DNA from 2 places in the Peribacillus phoenicis genome. Region 2 is predicted to be linked to the other one. Evidence: riboswitches for the same ligand, from Rfam matches in the RefSeq annotation. Region 2 holds a riboswitch; the other holds the start of a gene.
What was found. A riboswitch is a leader RNA that binds a small molecule or an ion and turns the genes downstream of it on or off. The one in region 2 is predicted to bind S-adenosylmethionine.
Positions count from the first base shown of each region.

Region 1: it holds a riboswitch for S-adenosylmethionine, as region 2 does, so the genes downstream of both, ABC374_RS13825 (bifunctional homocysteine S-methyltransferase/methylenetetrahydrofolate reductase) here and ABC374_RS22770 (5-methyltetrahydropteroyltriglutamate--homocysteine S-methyltransferase) in region 2, are expected to answer to the same signal.

Region 1 covers NZ_JBDFMF010000001.1:2,830,990-2,834,412, reverse strand. Annotated here, with positions in the region: gene ABC374_RS13830 (MOSC domain-containing protein) at 439-1,089, shown strand; SAM riboswitch class I at 1,201-1,299, shown strand; gene ABC374_RS13825 (bifunctional homocysteine S-methyltransferase/methylenetetrahydrofolate reductase) at 1,403-3,250, shown strand; gene metH (methionine synthase) at 3,243-3,423, shown strand, end outside.
Region 2 covers NZ_JBDFMF010000001.1:4,586,738-4,590,160, forward strand. Annotated here, with positions in the region: gene ABC374_RS22760 (glycerol-3-phosphate responsive antiterminator) at 1-371, opposite strand, end outside; gene ABC374_RS22765 (hypothetical protein) at 545-964, opposite strand; SAM riboswitch class I at 1,121-1,222, shown strand; gene ABC374_RS22770 (5-methyltetrahydropteroyltriglutamate--homocysteine S-methyltransferase) at 1,305-2,408, shown strand; gene ABC374_RS22775 (LysR family transcriptional regulator) at 2,462-3,340, opposite strand.

The DNA.
Region 1 (3,423 bases), 1.8 Mb from region 2:
AAGGAATCAGGCTTCTAATAAGGAAATGAAAGGGACTTGATAAGGAGGGAAGGAAAGTACAAATAGGTAAGTCGATCACGATGCAAGAAAATGAATGGAATTACAGGGAATTAGTGGATATTAATGAAAGCAAAAAAAATTCGCTCCCTAAAGAGCGACAATGAGGAATTCAATCGTGAAAATCAACATATAGGCGAACGGTTGTAGTTTTCGACTATATATTGTGTTCATATTCTACCATATTTAATTCTGAAATAGCAACAAAATTACTGAAACTATCCTATGAATTTTTCTGGAAATCAATGATATTTCGCCCATTTAACGGCTCATGTGGCTTTTTCACTTCATATACTTATAAAAAGCTACAGAATAAATGGATTTTTAGTATAATTTATACATATAGGATGATATAAATTAAATATGAATGGAAGATGCAAAATGGAAAATGGAAAAATCAAATCACTTCATGCCGGAAAGCCGAAACAGGAAATTTTTTCGAATGTCGATATCTTTTCTGCCATGGATAAACAAGCACATGATAATGTGACAGTGACTAAATCAGGCATAATTGGTGATGGGGTAGGTAATGTAAAGTTCCATGGAGGTCCTGATCGGGCTTTGTGCTTTTACCCCTTTGAGCATTATTCATTATGGAATGAAAAATTCTCTAAAAAGCTGGATATCCCAGCATTCGGTGAAAATTTAACTGTAGCGGGGATGAGGGAAGAAGCCACGTATATCGGCGATATTTATCAAATAGGCGAAGTGATTGTTCAAATTAACCAGGGAAGGATACCTTGTTCGACCATTTCCCACTTCAATCAAGAACCTAAGTTTTTGGAACTCGTGCTGAAAACGAGTTTCACTGGATATTTTGCAAGAGTACTTCAAGAAGGAACGATAAATAAGCAAAACGAAATCGTGCTAATAGATCGTTTGCAAGAAAAAATTTCAGTTCATTATGCAGCAGAGGTAATCCTTCATAAACGAGATGGCCTGGAAGGCGCTAAGGCTTTACTTACTCTAGACTCGTTAGCGGAAGACTGGAAACAAAGAATATTGAAGAGGGTTAAAGCCGCAAAAGATTGAATCATTTTTGCAAAAGTGAAAAAAATGTCGATCAGGTATTGAAATTGACAGATTATTAATGTAAATTAAATATAATCTAATTTTGAAATCTTGTGAAAATTATATAAATGGATCTTATCGAGAGAGGTGGAGGGACTGGCCCGAAGAAACCTCAGCAACCAGCTTAGGCAAAGGTGCTAAATCCAGCAAGCAGAGCTTGATAGATGAGGAGAATGTTTCAAAAAACCTTCTTCTTTGAGAAGGTTTTTTTCCTTTTCTCTCATACTCATAAAATACGACAAAAACAGGACTGTTTTTGAGAGAGGGTGTAATGATGAATTTTCGTAAAGAAGTGAAAGAAAGAATGTTGGTTGGGGAAGGGGCAATGGGGACCTTATTGTACTCATATGGCATCGATCAATGTTATGAGGAATTAAACTGCACGAATCCAAATCAAATAGAGTCCATCCACCGTGCCTATCTCGAAGCTGGTGCAGATATCCTTCAATCAAATACATACGGAGCCAATTTCAACAAATTGAAACGGTATGGACTTGAAGATGAAGTTAGCAGAATCAACCGCCAGGGAGTCATTCTTGCTAAAAAAGCGGCAAAAGGAAATGCGTATGTCTTCGGTACCATAGGGGCACAGCGGAGTATCAGGAAATCGGATTTAAGCATGGAAGAGATTAAACGGGGGTTTCGTGAACAGCTATACAGTCTGTTGATGGAAAACCCTGATGGGATTCTCTTGGAAACATTTTATGACCTGGAAGAGCTGGAAACCGTCCTGCAAATCGTAAAAAATGAAACCGGATTGCCGATCATCGCAAATGTTTCGATGCATGAACTGGGTAATCTTCAAAATGGAATCCATTTAAATGAAGCCTTTCAAAAACTCGAGCAATTGGGTGCCGATGTTGTTGGGGTGAATTGCCGTCTCGGTCCACATCATATGATCCGGGCCTTGGAAGAAGTGAGCTTGCCGAAGGATGCATCGATTGCCATATACCCTAATGCCAGCCTCCCGGATTATGTGGATGGAAGGCTCGTCTATAAAGCTGTGCCGGAATATTTCGGTTCAAGTGCCCTGGAACTTCGTGAGCAAGGTGCCGCTATCATAGGCGGGTGCTGTGGAACGACTCCACTGCATATTCAAGCTGTAAAGAATGCAATTGGAAGTTTTGCTCCTGTAAAAGAGAAAATTACGAAACCCCGTGAAATAGAAATAATTGAAGTGAACGAAAGAGAATTGGAACTTCCACTGTACGAAAAGGCCAAGACGGAAAGGACGATCCTAGTTGAACTTGATCCACCGAAAAAGCTGGGAATAGAGAGCTTCATGACCGGTGCTGAGGTTTTGAAAAAAGCAGGGGTCGATTCCATTACATTAGCGGATAATTCACTTGCCTCACCAAGGATATCGAATGATGCACTGGCTAACTTACTAAAGAACCAATTGAATATTAATCCGATGGTGCATATAACATGCCGTGATCGAAATTTGATTGGCCTGCAGTCACATTTAATGGGTCTGCAGACGGTGGGGCTGAATGAATTATTGATCATCACCGGAGATCCTTCAAAAATAGGGGACTTCCCTGGTGCCACTTCGGTTTATGATTTATCTTCCTTTGACCTTATAAGCATGGTCAAACAATTTAATGAAGGTCTTTCCTATTCCGGTCAAAGTTTGGGTCAACGGGCGAATTTTAAAATTGCGGCAGCGTTTAATCCCAATGTGAAATATCTGGATAAAGCCGTACTGAGAATGGAAAAGAAGATTTCCTGCGGTGCTCAATCCTTTTTGACACAGCCAATTTATTCGGTGGAGCAAATCGAAGAAGTACATGAAGCTACAAAACATTTAGAAACCCCGATTTTCATCGGTATCATGCCTTTGACAAGCACCCGGAACGCAGAATTCATCCATAATGAGATCCCAGGCATTAAATTGCCCGATAACGTAAGAAGGGCCATGGCTTTAGCGGGGGATGACCCTGTAAAGTCTAGGATGGAAGGGGTTAATATCGCGCGGGAACTGGTGGACGCGGCAAGGGAAAAATTCAAGGGCATATATTTAATCACTCCGTTCCTTCGCTATGAAATGACGGCGGAACTTACGAAATATATTAGAAAAGTCGATAGTAAACAGACATCAGAGGTGGCAGTACATGAATAAAAAAGCGATTCAAGATCAGTTAAATTCTAAGATTCTCCTACTTGATGGGGCGATGGGAACCATGCTTCAAGCGGAGAATTTGACAGCAGACGATTTTGGCGGGGAACAATTCGAGGGCTGTAATGAATATTTATCACTGACGCAACCGGAAATCATCCAAACCATTCATGAAA
Region 2 (3,423 bases):
ATATAATCCGGCTTGGTTTTCTGCACCAGCTTATAGCTTTTCTCAAGCGCATGTGAGTCTATTAAAAAGATTCGCTGGATGGCAATGACCCCCTTTTGCTTCGCCTTCAATATAACGCTTGATTTAGTCGAAATCAGCCCATATGGATTATATTCCTGACAAATGAATTCTGTCGCGTACTCATCACTTCTTATGCCATGGATCAAATCGACATGATAAATCATTTTCTTATTATGCTGCTTTGCCATCATACTTACATTTTTCAATTGTGAGATATGCAAATCAAGAAACACACCTATTTCATAGGAACTTTCTAGAAATCTTTCAAAATCCTTCATGCTTGCTGAAGCAGGCAAAATCTTCTGATCCATCATTATCCTCCTCATTCCCAGAAAAACTCAAAACTTCAAGTCATTTAGTATATTTTAAAGAGCTTGATTTATCAAACACATTTTTTTCATGAACCATGTCACCTTAACACTATCATACCTGGCACACCCTTTATAGATTGCGGCTAAGGATATATGTAAAATATCCCCTTAAATCATAAAGAAAGTTTCATTTTCAATGCACCTTCGACGAGTTCATACGATTTAATTGTGCCAATGGGAATTTTTCGCACGATGCTCCAAGCATTAACATTCATTTTGATCGCTCTTTTTTCATATTCAAAAAATGGCGGTCTGTTAAATATCCTTTGGTTGATGAAATTCCTGTCAATGGGTTCCATTTCCACTAATTCAAATGAAATCGTTCTTTTTTCCACATGAACCGGTTTCAATGTAATCCGGAAAGCTACGTCTCTCTTAAACATCATTTTTTTCACTTCCATCGTTCCGGAAAGCACAATATGCTTAGGCGTAATCTTGACTTTAATATCCTGACCATATGATTTCATTTTTATGATTCTCTCTATCATGGATTCAGTTACCGTTATCGGTATGCCGCTTTTGAATGGACTCATCCTTGCATTCCCTCCCCACTCAAAGCATATGCCGGATTACCTGATGCCGTTAACATTTAAGCGTGAATCAATAAACGGTATATTCTAAATATTCAACCACCAACTCTTGACCTTTATAAAAACTACCTGTATAGTCATAATTAATTTAATAGACAACTCTTATCCAGAGAGGTGGAGGGACTGGCCCTTTGATGCCTCAGCAACAGACTATTCATGTACTGTGCTAATTCCAGAAGTGTAAAAACTTGAAGATAAGAAGAGTATATAGCTTTGTTGCCAACACCTCTTCTTATTTTTAAGAAGAGGTTTTTTATTTTTAAAAGGAAAGAAGGAATGCAACATGTCAATCACATTAACGAAAGCACCATTCAGGGCCGATCACGTCGGAAGTTTATTAAGACCGGAACGTTTACATATTGCCAGAAAGCAATTTAGGGAGGGTACCCTTTCAGCAGAGCGGCTTCGTGAAATTGAAACCGAAGAAATCAAACGGATTGTCGATAAACAAATTGAAGTTGGTTTAGAGGCCGTTACGGACGGTGAGTTCAGACGAACATGGTGGCACTTTGACTTCCTCGAACATTTAAATGGCATCGAGGGTTATGTAACTGAAAAAGGCCTCACATTCGATGGTGTGGAAACAGAGAGATATAATGTTCGCAATATCGGGAAGGTTTCATTCAACCCTGAACATCCCTTCATTCGTGATTTCATTGAATTGGACAAAATCGTGAACGGACGTGCCGTTGCCAAACAAACCATTCCCAGTCCGAATCAATTATTTGCTGCAGGCATTCATAATGAAGACATCTACCCTGATATTGAAGATTATGCAAATGATATCATCAAGGCGTATCAGCATGCTTTAAAAGCCTTTTATGAAGCAGGTGTGCGTTATCTTCAATTGGATGATGTATATATTGCCAGACTTTCAGCTCCAGATTTCCAGTTCAAAGATGGAAAATATACGAGGGAACAATTAATTGATCTTGCACTTCGCGTCATTAATGGCGCATTGGAAGGAAAACCAGAAGACCTTATCGTCACTACCCATCTATGTCGCGGAAACTACCAGTCGACATGGGCGTTTGAAGGAAGCTATGCCCATATCGCCCCAACTTTATTGGCAAAAGAAAAAGTAGATGGATTCTTCTTGGAATATGATGATCAACGCTCAGGGGATTTCAAACCATTGGAATACATTCCAAATGGCGGGGCACAGGTCGTACTGGGTGTCGTCACTTCAAAAAATGGAGAAATCGAAGACAAGGAAGCAGTTAAGGTACGCATCAAGGAAGCTTCAGACTTCGTTCCTCTCGAACAATTATGCTTAAGCCCGCAATGCGGTTTCGCCTCCACCCATCACGGCAACAAGCTAACCGAAGAACAGCAATGGGAAAAGCTGAAATTCGTCGTTGATGTAGCAAAAGAAGTATGGGAATGATTCATCCTTAAATGTAAAGTAAAAGCTAGGCATTAGGAAGGCCTAGCTTTTCTTCAAAACAACTCAATAAAATGTTTTGCCGTTTTGGAAAGATAACGATCTTGTCTAAAAACCAAGGCTATATTCGATTGAATTGAAGAATCGATAATATCCAGCACTTTCACTCCTTTTATAATATGGGGTGAAACAGCTGATTTCGGAACAATACTCGCCCCAACTCCAGCGGCAACCAGAGAGAGCAGAACATTTACATCATGGCATTCGCATAAAATATTTAGCTGTATTTCCCGCTTTTTAAATTCCTCGATAATTTCCTCGTAAATCCCTGGTCCTTTTTCCCTATGCACTAAAAGCAATGGGATGTTTTCAATATCCTTTAAATGAACCCTATCCTTCGAAGTGAAGCTGTCCCAATCCTCAGGTACAACAAAAACATTGGGCACTTGTCCTAAGTTCAAACTGGAAAGACTCTTCATCTCGACAGGTAAATGAACAATGGCAAGTTCGATATCCTGATTCTCCAAATAATTACTTATTTCATATGGATCTCCTGCGAATATTTTGAAGGAAACGGAAGGATATTTTTTCTTGAAACTATTAATTTTATCAGGTAAATAAGACATATACGCAAGTACAGAACCTACTGAGAGTGTACCTTTAATTCCCTCACCCGTTTCCTTCACTTCGAGCAAGGAGTCCTCGAAATATTGAAGCATATCCTTAGCCTTCTCGTAAAGTACCCTCCCAGCTTCGGTCAACTCCATACTTTTACCGTTCCTTTTTCGTTCAAGTAAAGTAGTCCCTAATTCTTCTTCCATAAGGCGGAGCTGCTGGCTTAATGGCGGCTGTGACATATTCAACTTTTTGGCTGCACGGGAAACCTGGCCTTCTTCTGCAAGAATGAGAAAATATCGTAATTGTCTAATATCCATATTGGCACCTCTGATATATATGTTTATCGTATATAAACTTAATTATATAGATATTTTAAATATGATACAAACAGCAGTAAAAT